3 regions of the Pseudomonas edaphica genome follow, and region 3 is predicted to be linked to each of the others. Evidence: predicted binding sites of a transcription regulator. Region 3 holds the regulator's gene; each other region holds the start of a gene.

Region 1 (4,652 bases), 3.2 Mb from region 3:
AAATACCCCTTGCTTATGGCAGCTAGGCCAGTGAGCAGCTGAAAAGAAATCAACTGATTTAGTTCCACTCAACATACCTGTTTACATCCCTATTTCCTACAGAAGTTTCAGCGCCCTACATACTCGCTGTACTTATGTAGTGAATTTTCCGTAAGACATAGTTCCTGTGCAGGTGTAAAAAATTCATTCAACCGTACAGAAATAAACACGCCATCGCTGAAACGGCCGAATTCAACTTCAACATTCAACAAACCTTAAACAGTCAGACCGCGTTTAAACATCAGCTTGCTTTTAAATGCGCCCGTCTTTATATGCAGGCAAAAAAAATGGCCCCTTGGACTAGGGGCCATTTTTACAACGAGGGTCGCACTCAGAACAGCTTGCGACCCTTGTTGGCGGCGATGCGCATACGCAGCGCGTTCAGCTTGATGAAGCCTGCCGCGTCCGCCTGGTTGTAGGCGCCGCCGTCTTCTTCGAAGGTGGCGATGTTGGCGTCGAACAGCGACTCATCAGACTTGCGACCGGTGACGATCACGTTGCCCTTGTACAGCTTCAGGCGCACAACGCCGTTCACGTGGACCTGGGAGGCGTCGATCATCTGTTGCAGCATCAGACGCTCCGGGCTCCACCAGTAACCGGTGTAGATCAGGCTGGCGTACTTGGGCATCAGCTCGTCTTTGAGGTGAGCCACTTCACGGTCCAGGGTGATCGACTCAATGGCGCGGTGAGCGCGCAGCATGATGGTGCCGCCTGGGGTTTCGTAGCAACCACGGGACTTCATGCCCACGTAGCGGTTCTCGACGATGTCGAGACGGCCGATACCGTGTTCGCCACCGATACGGTTCAGGGTCGCCAGCACGGTGGCCGGGGTCATTTCGACGCCGTCCAGTGCAACGATGTCGCCGTTGCGGTAGGTCAGTTCCAGGTACTGGGCCTTGTCTGGAGCGTTCTCCGGGGAGACGGTCCATTTCCACATGTCTTCTTCGTGCTCGGTCCAGGTGTCTTCCAGCACGCCGCCTTCATAGGAGATGTGCAGCAAGTTGGCGTCCATCGAGTACGGGGACTTCTTCTTGCCGTGACGCTCGATCGGGATTGCATGCTTTTCAGCGTAATCCATCAGCTTTTCACGGGACAGCAGGTCCCATTCACGCCAAGGAGCAATCACTTTCACGCCTGGCTTGAGGGCGTAGGCGCCCAGTTCGAAACGCACCTGGTCATTGCCCTTGCCGGTAGCGCCATGGGAAATGGCGTCGGCGCCGGTTTCGTTGGCGATTTCGATCAGGCGTTTGGCGATCAGCGGGCGTGCGATGGAAGTACCCAGCAGGTACTCGCCTTCGTAGACGGTGTTGGCGCGAAACATCGGGAAGACGAAATCGCGGACGAATTCTTCGCGCAGGTCGTCAATGTAGATCTCTTTCACGCCCATGGCTTGCGCCTTGGCACGTGCAGGTTCGACCTCTTCGCCCTGACCCAGGTCAGCGGTGAAGGTCACCACTTCACAGTTATAAGTATCCTGCAGCCACTTGAGGATCACCGAAGTGTCCAGGCCGCCGGAATACGCGAGAACGACCTTGTTTACGTCGGCCATGCCATCACTCCACGGGGTTGTACGGAAAGCCGTCGATTCTACCGACCAAAACCGTGAATTTACAGAGGCGCGACAGCAAATGAAGATAAAGCGACAGATTATGTCGAGCGGGCGACCGATGGTCGCACCTTATGACGTGTGTGCCGCGCTGCTCGGGCCAGTGGCCTGGGGTGCCGGTTTCTCGGGGGCAGCCACGCGTTCGAGCTGAATATTCACGCGACGATTGCGAGCGCGGTTGGCGGCATTGGTATTGGGCGCCAGTGGGTAACTTTCACCGTGAAAACGCAGGGTGATCTGCGATTCCTGAATGCCATTGGCCTTGAAGTAGTCCATCACCGCTAGGGCACGACGGCGCGAGACGTCACGGTTGGTCAGGCGGTTACCGCTGTTGTCGGAATGACCATTGAGCTCGACGTGATTAACCGTCGGGTCGGCTTTCATGAACGCGAGAATCACGTCCAGCTTCTTCTTGGCAGCGGCGTCCAGCTCGATACCGCCTCCGGGGAAGCCGACTTCAGTCTGTTTGACCTGATCGTAATTCATCGGCAACAGCTTGGTGGTGCACAGTTGATAGTCGTTGAAGGCCTTGTTGAATTTCACCGGCAACAGGCGGACTTCCGAGTAGCCGCCCTCACGCCCGTAATGCCGCACCGTCGGGCTACGCCCCTCCAGCAAACCCGTGAACAAACGCCCGGCCTGGGCCTGGGAGCTGTTGAACAGCACGTCGCCACTGCCAACACGCACGGCGCCCAGGTTGATATCACCACGGCCCGGTTGCCAGGGTGCAGCCGCAGCCAGCAAGGTCGCCGAGCCCGCTCCGAGCGCGCCGCTATAGGCTTTCAGGCGAAATGTCGCCTGCTCGCCGGCCCGGCGCACGAACTCACCCGAACCGAAATCGGTGATCGGCTGGGCCAGGCGGCACTCGAATTGGTCGCCTTCCACCTTCCACTCAATATTCTCCAGACGTGTCTGGAATGTGAGTGCCATCGCAGGCAGGCTGGCGAACACACTGAGCAGGGCTAGATAATGCTGGCGCACGGGAGGCTCCACTGGTTTCTACAACACTTCAAAGCGTCATACGTCGTTAAGGCATACCCAGGGATATCGGACACGTGCGGCAAAACTTGATAGCGAGTGCCTGCAAGAGTCTTTTCCGGTAGCATTCCCACCAGATTGACCCGCCTGGAATCCCCAATGTCCGACCGCCTGACCCTGCTGCGTCCCGACGACTGGCATATTCATCTTCGCGATGGTGCTGCGTTACCCCAAACCGTGGCCGATGTAGCGCGCACGTTTGGCCGCGCGATTATCATGCCTAACCTGGTACCTCCGGTGCGTAATGCCGAGCAAGCCGATGCCTATCGCCAGCGTATCCTCGCTGCGCGCCCGGCCGGCAGCCGCTTCGAACCGTTGATGGTGCTCTACCTCACCGACCGTACCCAGCCTGCCGAAATCCGCGAGGCCAAGGCTAGCGGTTTTGTGTACGCCGCCAAGCTGTACCCGGCGGGCGCGACCACCAACTCCGACTCCGGCGTGACCAGTATCGACAAGATCCTGCCGGCAATCGAAGCCATGGCTGAAGTCGGCATGCCGCTGCTGATCCACGGTGAAGTCACCCGTGGCGATGTGGATGTGTTTGATCGTGAAAAGATCTTCATCGACGAGCATATGCGCCGCGTGGTCGAGCTGTTCCCGACCCTCAAGGTCGTGTTCGAACACATCACCACCGCCGACGCCGTGCAGTTCGTCAACGAGGCTTCGGCCAACGTCGGCGCGACCATCACCGCGCATCACCTGCTCTACAACCGCAACCACATGCTGGTGGGCGGGATTCGGCCGCACTTCTATTGCCTGCCGATCCTCAAGCGCAACACCCACCAGGTGGCCCTGCTGGACGCCGCTACCAGCGGCAGCCCGAAGTTCTTCCTCGGCACCGACTCGGCGCCCCACGCCCAGCACGCCAAAGAAGCTGCGTGCGGCTGTGCCGGTTGCTACACCGCGTATGCCGCCATCGAGCTGTATGCCGAAGCGTTTGAACAGCGCAACGCCTTGGACAAGCTCGAAGCCTTCGCCAGCCTCAACGGCCCGCGCTTCTACGGCCTGCCGGCGAATACCGACCGCATTACCCTGGTTCGTGAAGACTGGACCGCCCCTGCCAGCCTGCCGTTTGGCGAGCTGACTGTTATCCCGCTGCGCGCCGGTGAAACACTGCGCTGGCGCCTGCTGGAGGAAAGCAAGTGAGTGAAGACCATTACGACGACGAACACGAGCACAGTGGTGGCGGCTCCCGCCACCCGATGGCCGAGCGGTTTCGCGGTTATCTGCCGGTTGTCATCGACGTAGAAACCGGTGGTTTCAACTGCGCCACCGACGCATTGCTGGAAATCGCCGCGACCACTATCGGCATGGATGAACAGGGTTTTGTGTTCCCGGAACACACCCACTTCTTCCGTGTTGAGCCGTTTGAAGGCGCGAATATCGAAGCTGCAGCCCTGGAGTTCACCGGCATCAAGCTCGATCACCCACTGCGCATGGCCGTGAGTGAAGAAGCGGCGCTGACCGATATCTTCCGTGGTGTGCGTAAAGCGTTGAAGGCCAATGGCTGCAAACGCGCGATCCTGGTGGGCCATAACAGCAGCTTCGACCTGGGCTTCCTGAATGCTGCCGTGACGCGGTTGGACATGAAGCGCAACCCGTTCCACCCGTTCTCCAGCTTTGACACCGCCACGCTTGCGGGCCTGGCTTACGGCCAGACCGTGCTGGCAAAGGCCTGCCAGGCGGCCGGTATCGACTTTGACGGTCGTGAGGCCCACTCGGCCCGCTACGACACCGAGAAGACTGCCGAGCTGTTCTGCGGCATCGTCAATCGGTGGAAGCAAATGGGCGGCTGGGAAGACTTCAACGACTGAGGCTGACGCCTTTGTGGTTGTGGCGAGGGAGCTTGCTCCCGCTGGGTTGCGCAGCGGCCCCAATAAGACCGCCGCGGTTAACCTGTTAAACCGCGGTGTCAGGTTATGGGGCCGCTTCGCAGCCCAGCGGGAGCAAGCTCCCTCGCCACAGAACC
Region 2 (4,652 bases), 3.1 Mb from region 3:
TCCCGGCCGGTGAAGGCGCAGGTTACGCCGGTGGCATCCTGTCGGCGGGTGTTGACGGAATTCGGATTGCCGAAGCGTTGGCGCGGGATATGCTGGGTATAGAAGCTTAAGCACTTCTTACAGCCAACCCGGATCAAATGTGGGAGCTGGCTTGCCTGCGATAACGGAGTGTCAGTCGCCGAATTTATCGACTGAACCACCGCCATCGCAGGCAAGCCAGCTCCCACATTAGTTTGTGGGGCGTGTCAGATATTGGCGCGCAGGACGCTGGCAGGCAACGGCTCACCCTTCTCTACACTGGCCGCAACGGCTGCAATCAAGCCGCCAAGCTCATACCCCTGCTCCGCCAACCAAGCCTGATCGTAGTATGTGTTCGCATACCGCTCGCCCCCATCACACAAGATCGCCACGATCGACCCCGACTCCCCCGCCGCTTTCATCTGCAGCGCCGCGACCAAAGCGCCGATCAGGTTAGTCCCGCTGGAACCACCCACCCGCCGCCCCAACCGCTCGGCCAGGTAATGCATGGCTGCCAATGACAGCGCATCCGGCACCTTGACCATCGCATCAATCACCTGGGGTAAAAACGAAGCCTCGACCCGTGGCCGGCCGATCCCTTCGATGCGTGAACCGCACTCCAGACGCAAACTGGCATCGCCCGTCTGGTAGTAGTCAAAAAACACCGAACGCTCGGCATCGGCACACAGCACGCGGGTGCAATGCTGGCGATAACGCACGTAGCGGCCCAGGGTCGCCGTGGTGCCACCGGTGCCGGGGCTGGAAATCAACCAGCTCGGCTCCGGGTAATGCTCAAAACGCATCTGCTGGAAAATCGACTCAGCGATGTTGTTGTTTGCCCGCCAGTCCGTCGCGCGCTCGGCGTAGGTGAACTGGTCCATGAAGTGACCGCCACTTTCCTTCGCCAAACGTTCGGACTCGGCGTAGATCTGCGTCGGATCCTTTACCAGATGGCTCTTGCCACCATAAAAGGCAATCTGGTCGATCTTCGCCTGGGACGTGGTGGCCGGCATCACCGCGATAAACGGCAGGTCAAGCAAACGCGCAAAGTACGCCTCCGACACCGCAGTAGACCCACTGGACGCTTCGATCACCGGCGCACCCGGCTTGAGCCAGCCATTACACAGCGCATAAAGGAACAGCGAACGCGCCAGCCGATGTTTGAGGCTGCCAGTGGGGTGGCTGGACTCGTCCTTGAAGTACAACTCGATACCCGGCAGCCCCGGCAATGGAAGAGGGATGAGGTGCGTGTCGGCGCTGCGCTGGAAGTCCGCTTCGATGACACGGATGGCTTCGCGAGCCCAGGTACGGTGGTCGTTCATGAGGTGAGTCTCTAAGGGTTTCAGTCCCGATTTTAGGGGCTTTCCTACACGCCACACAGATACAGTGACGACTCAATTAGACACACAATTGCTAAGCTTTGACGCAAGACCAATCCTGCCCCTCTCTTATAACAAATAAGAATATAACTTTTGTTTTAACAACTAACAGTACGGGTTAGGGTACCCACCTATTGAACCTTATTGGAGAGCATCCCTTGCCTCTGCGTAACACTTTCACCCGTTTCTTCCAGCTGGAGGCCGCCAGCGGTCTGTTATTGATCGCCGCTGCCGCTTTGGCGCTGATCATCAATAACTCACCACTATCCCACCTCTACGGCGCCTTCCTCGATACGCCGGTGGTGGCGCAGGTTGGCGCGCTGAAAATCGCCAAGCCAGCGCTGCTGTGGATCAACGATGGCCTGATGGCGCTGTTCTTCCTCCTGATCGGTCTGGAGGTCAAACGCGAGTTGCTCGACGGCCACCTGTCCAAGCCATCGCAAGTGGTACTGCCGGGGGCGGCCGCGATTGGCGGCATGGTGGTGCCGGCCTTGATCTACTGGGCCCTGAACAAGGACAACCCAGCCGCACTCGCCGGCTGGGCAATCCCGATGGCCACCGATATCGCTTTTGCACTCGGCGTCCTGGCCCTGCTCGGCAAGCGTGTACCGGTGTCACTGAAGCTGTTCCTGATGACCCTGGCCATCATTGATGACCTGGGCGCTATCATCGTCATCGCGGTGTTCTACTCCGCCGAACTGTCGAATGCAGCCTTGGCGGGCGCGGCCACGTGCCTGGTCGCCTTGATCGCGATGAACCGCCTGGGCGTGGTCAAACTCGGCCCGTATATGATCATCGGCCTGATCCTGTGGGTCTGCGTGCTCAAGAGTGGCGTGCACGCCACCCTGGCCGGGGTAACCTTGGCGTTCTGCATTCCACTGCGCACCAAAAATGCCGAACCCTCGCCACTGCTGACTCTGGAGCACGCCCTGCACCCTTGGGTGGCCTACGCTATCCTGCCGTTGTTCGCCTTCGCCAACGCTGGCGTGTCGCTGACCGGGGTTACCCTGGACAGCTTCACTCACCACGTGCCCATGGGCATCGCTGCCGGCCTGCTGATCGGCAAGACCATCGGCGTGTTCGGCCTCACTTGGCTGGCCATCAAGACCGGAATCGCCACCCTGCCCAGCGGCGCCAATTGGGGCCAGGTGCTGGGAGTGGCCATCTTGTGCGGCATCGGCTTCACCATGAGCCTGTTTGTCGGCTCCCTGGCCTTTGTGCCGGGCGCCAGTGAGTTCGCGGGTGAGGATCGAATGGGCATCCTCACCGGGTCGATCCTGGCAGCCTGTATTGGCTACGCGGTCACAGCGCTGGCGAGTCGCAAGAAAGCCTGAGCGCTCTGAACGCCCCACAAAAAACCCCAACCGGTTACCCGGTTGGGGTTTTTCTTTTGGCGAAGATGACACTTTCGCGTAACGCCTAAAGACTTTGTCTCGGCCGCCGACTAAGGATTGTGGCGATCCGCCTGCCCCGTCTGGGGCACCCGCCTGACACAGCTCTTCAACGCGTTCCCAGCCCGAGCGAAAACCCATGTTCCTGAGAAATATAAGAATCGCAGCCAGAGCCTTCATCGGCTTCGCTGCTATTGCGTCGCTGAGTGTGTTTCTCGGCCTGTTCGCGCTCAAGCAGATCGGCGAAGTGCAGTCCCAGGCTGCCGACATCCAAAACAACTGGATGCAGCGCGTGAGGATCCTCGCCTTGGCCAATGCCTCGCTGGATCGTTTTCGCTTGGGGGAAATGGCGCACATCCTGTCCGCCAGCGACGCCGATATGCAGACCTACGAAGACAAATCCGCGGGTCGCCTGAAAAGCGTCAAGGAGCAACTGGCTCAATATGCAGCGCTGTTGCGCACGCCGGAGGAAAAGTCGCGCCTGGACGTGTTTAACCAGAGCCTGGAAGGGTACGCCAAGAACCACACCGAGATGCTCAAACGCTCGCGCTCAGGTGACAAGGCTGGCGCCCGTGACTTTCTCAACAGCATTCGAGAAAGCTATGAGCAGATGACCAAGAACTTCGATCAATTGATCGACCTCGCCAACAAGGGCGCAGAACTTGCCGGCCAGACTTCCGTGGCCGCGTACCAGCATGCCGTGGGCGGTATCGCCATCGTCATCGTGCTGGTGAGTGGCGGCACGGTGCTGGTGGCCTGGCTGCTGACCCGCAGCATCACCGGCCCCATCATTGAGGCGGTACGGGTAGCTGAAACCATCGCCAAGGGCGATCTCAGCCAGCCCATCAACCCGACCGGCAATGACGAAGCCACACGCCTGTTGCGGGCACAAGAGACCATGCGTAATAACCTGGTGCAGACACTGCGGCAAATAACCGGCTCGTCGAGCCAACTGGCGGCAGCGGCCGAGGAACTGAATGCCGTTACTGCCGAGGGCAGCCGCGACCTGCAGCAGCAACATGGCGAGATCGAGCAGGCCGCCACGGCCGTCACCGAGATGACCACGGCCATTGAAGAGGTCGCCCGGAATGCCGCCACCACCTCCGACCTGTCCCAGGCGTCGCGCAGCATCGCCTTGAAAGGCCAGCAACGTATGGTCGAGGCACTGAGTTCCATCCAGGCCCTGACCCGTGGTGTAGAGCTAAGCTCCAGCCAAGTGGGCGGCCTGGCCGAGCAGGCCAAAGGCATCGGCAAAGTGCTCGACGTTATCCGCACCATTGCCGAGCAAACCAATTTATTGGCACTGAACGCGGCCATCGAAGCGGCGCGGGCCGGTGATGCGGGCCGTGGTTTTGCCGTGGTCGCCGACGAAGTACGCGCCCTCGCCCATCGCACCGCGCAATCGACCCAGGAAATCGAACAGATGATTGGCAGCATCCAGACCAACACCGCCAGCACCGTCAACACCATGCTCGACAGCAGCACCATGACCCAGCAAACCATTGGCCTGGCCGAACTGGCGCAGCAAGCGCTGGCGGATATCCTTGCCGCTAATGACGAGATCAACAACCGCAATCTGGTGATTACCACGGCGGCGGCGGAGCAAGCTGACGTTGCCCGGGCGGTCGACCGCAACTTGCTGAATATTCAACAGTTGTCGATTCAGTCCGCCGAAGGCTCGACTCAGACCACCGCCGCTTCGCAATCGCTTGCCAGCCTGGCGCATGAGTTGAATACGATGGTGAAGCACTTTCAGGTGTGAAGTATCCGCGCGAATGCCTGCCCGGACACTGTAACTGTGGCGAGGGAGCTTGCTCCCGCTGGGTCGCGTAGCGGCCCCTGCTCTTTGCTTTAAAAGCATGGG
Region 3 (4,652 bases):
CTGGCAGGCGCAGCGCTGGCGGCAGGTGCGGCTGCGATGGCGGCGACTTCCGGCAAGGCTTCGGCAGCAAACGTGCCCTTGCCATGCAATTGGTCGAGCAGTGCTTCGAATTCGTCGTCGGTAATGTCGGTGGCGCTTGTAGATGTGGCAGACGCAGCAGGCGCTGCCGACTCAGCAGCAGGTGCCACGGCGTCCGGCGCAAACTGGCCTTTACCGTGCAACTGGTCGAGCAGGGATTCGAATTCTGCGTCGGTAATGTCTTCGCTGGTCGGCACGGCAGGCGCAGCCACCGCTTGCGGTGCTTCAGCTTCGGCTTTCACCGCGCTCAGGGAGTTGAGCAGCTGTTCGAACTCGCTGTCGGTCACATCCGGCTCGGCTTCAACCTCAGGCTCAGGCGCGGCGACCGGCGCAACCGAGGTATCGGCAGGTTCGGCCAGGCGTGCCAGCGCAGCCAGCAGCTCCGGCGTGGCGGCCGTGATCGGCGCACGCTCGCGCACCTCGCTGAACATGCCGTTGACCGCATCCAATGCTTCGAGAATCACGTCCATCAGTTCCGAGTCGACGTGACGCTCACCCTTGCGCAGGATGTCGAACACGTTCTCGGCGATGTGACAGCACTCCACCAGCTCATGGAGCTGGAGGAAGCCGGCGCCCCCTTTTACAGTGTGAAAACCGCGAAAAATTGCATTGAGCAGGTTCGCATCATCCGGTCGGCTTTCCAGCTCGACCAGTTGTTCGGACAGTTGCTCTAAAATTTCGCCGGCCTCTACAAGGAAATCCTGAAGGATTTCTTCATCGGCGCCGAAGCTCATGTGGGTGCTCCTTAGAAGCCTAAACTGGATAACAGGTCATCTACGTCATCCTGACCTGACACAACGTCTTCACGTTTATCGGCATGAATCTGCGGACCTTCACCCTTGGCGAGATGTTTTTGTGGATCTTTTTCCGAGAGGATCGCTGCGCGGTCATGTTCGATGCCGGCAAAACGGTCGACCTGGCCGGCCATCAGCACCAATTTGAGCAAGTTGCTTTCCACTTCGGTGACCAGTTGGGTCACGCGCTTGATCACTTGACCGGTGAGGTCCTGGTAATCCTGGGCCAGCAGAATGTCATTGAGGTTGCTGGCCACCGTGCGGTTTTCCTGTTCGGTGCGCGACAGAAAAGCCTCGACCCGACGCGCCAACTCACGAAACTCCTCAGCCCCCACTTCCCGGCGCATGAAGCGGCCCCAGTCAACGCTGAGCGCCTGAGCTTCGGTGGCCATGCCATTGACCAAGGGCGTGGCGTTTTCCACCAGGTCCATGGTGCGGTTGGCCGCCGCCTCAGTCAGCCGGACCACATAGGACAGGCGTTCGGTGGCATCGGTGATCTGCGAGATTTCTTCGGCCTGGGGCATGTGCGGGTCAATCTGAAAATTGACGATTGCACTGTGCAGCTCGCGTGTGAGCTTGCCCACTTCCTGATACAGGCCGCGGTCACGGGTCTGGTTAAGCTCATGGATCAACTGCACCGCGTCGCCGAACTGGCCTTTTTCAAGGCTGTCGACCAACTGGTGAGCATGCTTTTTCAGGGTCGATTCAAAATCGCCCTGTGACGTTTCTTTATGCTCCATAGCTCCCCCGTGGTGACATCAGCCGTGGATGCGTTCGAAGATTTTTTCGATCTTCTCTTTCAAGGCCAATGCAGTGAATGGCTTGACCACGTAACCGTTAACCCCGGCCTGGGCGGCTTCGATGATCTGTTCACGCTTGGCTTCGGCGGTCACCATCAACACAGGCAAGCTGCGCAGTTTTTCATCGGCGCGCACGTGACGCAGCAAGTCGATACCGGTCATGCCCGGCATGTTCCAGTCGGTTACCAGAAAGTCGATGCTCCCGCTGTTGAGGATCGGAATCGCCGTCAGGCCGTCATCCGCCTCGACCGTGTTGGTGAACCCAAGGTCACGCAACAGGTTTTTTATGATCCGCCGCATCGTTGAGAAGTCATCAACGATGAGGATTTTCATGTTCTTGTCCAATTCGACCTCCAAGCAGTCTTAAACGCGCCCAGCACCTGGACGCGCCATTTCAATCAACAGGCGTTACACAAAAAGGACTGCCCAGGGCACCACGGCACGAACCCGCAAAAGCGTAGAGCCTTTGCGGTAGCGTCTGCAGTGTCCCCACACTGCCTGTCAGCGCGCGCGCCACTCTCCCAATCGCCCCCGCAAGCGGGCGGCGCACTGGCTATGCAGCTGGCTGACACGCGATTCGCTGACCCCCAGGACCTCACCGATTTCCTTGAGGTTCAGCTCTTCGTCGTAGTACAGCGCCAACACCAGTCGCTCACGCTCCGGCAAATTGGCAATCGCCTCCGCCAACGCGCTCTGGAAACGTTCGTCTTCCAGGTCGCGCGACGGTTCCAGATGTGCACTCGCGCCGTCCTCGTGCAGCCCTTCGTGTTCGCCGTCCTGCAAAAGGTCGTCGAAACTGAACAGGCGGCTGCCCAAGGTATCGTTCAAAATCCCGTAGTAATCGTCGAGACTCAATTGGAGTTCGGCCGCAACTTCATGATCTTTAGCGTCACGACCGGTTTTTGCTTCAATTGCACGAATTGCGTCACTGACCATACGCGTATTGCGATGTACCGAACGCGGCGCCCAATCCCCTTTACGCACTTCATCGAGCATCGCACCGCGTATGCGAATACCCGCATACGTCTCGAAACTCGCGCCCTTGCTCGCGTCGTATTTGGTCGACACTTCGAGCAGGCCGATCATGCCGGCCTGGATCAAGTCCTCAACCTGCACACTGGCAGGCAGGCGTGCCAGCAAGTGATAGGCAATGCGCTTGACCAAGGGCGCATAGCGCTCGATCAGTTCGCCCTGACTGTCACGTGCCGACTTTTTGTAAAGGTTGTAGCCGCTGGATGTCATAGCACAGGTCCCGCGCTCGTCTGATGCACCAATCGCTCGACGAAAAACTCCAGATGCCCCCGAGGGTTGGCAGGCAACGGCCAAGTATCGACCTTCTGAGCAATAGCCTTGAACGCCAATGCGCACTTCGAACGAGGGAACGCTTCATAGACTGCACGCTGCTTTTGCACAGCCTTGCGCACACACTCGTCATAAGGAACTGCGCCCACGTATTGTAAGGCGACATCGAGGAAGCGATCCGTGACCTTGGTCAACTTGGCAAACAGATTTCGCCCTTCCTGCGGGCTTTGGGCCATGTTGGCCAGCACGCGGAAGCGGTTCATGCCGTAGTCACGGTTAAGCAGTTTGATCAGGGCATAGGCGTCGGTGATCGACGTGGGTTCGTCGCACACCACCAGCAGCACTTCCTGGGCTGCGCGCACGAAGCTGACCACGGACTCGCCGATCCCGGCGGCGGTGTCGATCACCAGCACATCGAGGTTGTCGCCGATGTCGCTGAACGCCTGAATCAGGCCGGCATGCTGCGCCGGGCTCAGGTGCACCATGCTCTGGGTGCCTGAGGCAGCCGGCACGATGCGAATGCCACCGGGGCCTTGCAGCAGCACATCGCGCAGCTCACAACGGCCTTCGATCACATCGGCAAGGGTGTGTTTGGGTGTCAGCCCCAGCAGAACGTCCACGTTCGCCAGGCCCAGGTCAGCATCCAGCAGCATGACGCGACGGCCAAGCTCTGCCAGGGCCAGGGACAAATTCACTGACACGTTAGTTTTCCCGACGCCACCTTTGCCGCCGGTCACCGCGATCACCTGTACGGGATGCATGCTGCCCATTTTATTTCTTTACCTTGTCTTGCTTAGACGCAGGCTACATGGCTTGGCCGCGTGAATCGCTTGCAGACCATCGATGTAGATACATTTCACGGTGTTCATCCTGCCTCACCCCACCCGCTTAGCCGGGTTGTGGTAAAGGTCGGCGAACATATCGGCCATCGCTTCCTCGCTAGGCTCTTCTTGCATTTGCACGCTGACAGCACGGCTGACCAACTGATGACGGCGCGGCAGATGCAAATCATCCGGGATCCGCGGCCCGTCGGTCAGGTAGGCAACCGGTAACTCATGACTGATCGCCAGGCTCAACACCTCGCCCAGGCTCGCGGTTTCGTCGAGCTTGGTGAGAATGCAACCGGCCAGGCCACAGCGTTTGTAGCTGTGGTAGGCAGCGGTAAGAACCTGTTTCTGGCTGGTGGTTGCAAGCACCAGGTAATTTTTCGACTTGATGCCACGCCCGGCCAGGCTTTCAAGCTGCATGCGCAGTGCCGGATCGCTGGCTTGCAGGCCGGCCGTGTCGATCAACACCACGCGCTTGCGCAGCAGCGGGTCGAGCGCATTGGCCAGGGACTGGCCCGGGTCGACGTGGGTCACTGTCACATTGAGGATGCGGCCCAAGGTCTTGAGCTGCTCCTGGGCGCCGATGCGATAGCTGTCCATGCTCACCAGCGCGATGTTCTGCGCGCCGTACTTGAGCACATAACGCGCGGCCAGCTTGGCCAGGGTGGTGGTCTTGCCCATGCCGGCGGGGCCGACCATGGCAATCACACCGCCCTCTTCCAGCGGTTCGATTTCCGGCGTGGCGATCATGCGCGCCAGGTGCGCCAGCAACATGCGCCAGGCTTGGCGCGGCTCTTCGACTTCAGCCGTCAGTGCAAGCAAATCGCGCGACAACGGGCCGGACAGGCCGA

The links. The regulator FliA, encoded in region 3, starts transcription of late flagellar genes. The targets are predictions, from matches to a motif close to CTAAAGTTTNNNNNNNNNNNGCCGNTAA.
Region 1: ACQY47_RS08810 (flagellar protein MotY) is a predicted target of FliA. The motif match lies at 2,690-2,717, and genes of this name have one in related genera.
Region 2: ACQY47_RS07915 (methyl-accepting chemotaxis protein) is a predicted target of FliA. The motif match lies at 2,817-2,844, and genes of this name have one in related genera.

What each region holds. Positions count from the first base shown of each region.
Region 1 covers NZ_OZ255725.1:1,935,885-1,940,536, forward strand. Annotated here, with positions in the region: gene ACQY47_RS08805 (argininosuccinate synthase) at 371-1,588, opposite strand; gene ACQY47_RS08810 (flagellar protein MotY) at 1,718-2,626, opposite strand; gene pyrC (dihydroorotase) at 2,783-3,829, shown strand; gene rnt (ribonuclease T) at 3,826-4,497, shown strand.
Region 2 covers NZ_OZ255725.1:1,750,031-1,754,682, forward strand. Annotated here, with positions in the region: gene ACQY47_RS07900 (NAD(P)/FAD-dependent oxidoreductase) at 1-110, shown strand, start outside; gene ACQY47_RS07905 (PLP-dependent cysteine synthase family protein) at 246-1,340, opposite strand; gene nhaA (Na+/H+ antiporter NhaA) at 1,556-2,731, shown strand; gene ACQY47_RS07915 (methyl-accepting chemotaxis protein) at 2,928-4,550, shown strand.
Region 3 covers NZ_OZ255725.1:5,184,639-5,189,290, reverse strand. Annotated here, with positions in the region: gene ACQY47_RS23715 (chemotaxis protein CheA) at 1-812, opposite strand, end outside; gene ACQY47_RS23710 (protein phosphatase CheZ) at 824-1,612, opposite strand; gene ACQY47_RS23705 (chemotaxis response regulator CheY) at 1,631-2,005, opposite strand; gene fliA (RNA polymerase sigma factor FliA) at 2,174-2,914, opposite strand; gene fleN (flagellar synthesis regulator FleN) at 2,911-3,744, opposite strand; gene flhF (flagellar biosynthesis protein FlhF) at 3,850-4,652, opposite strand, start outside.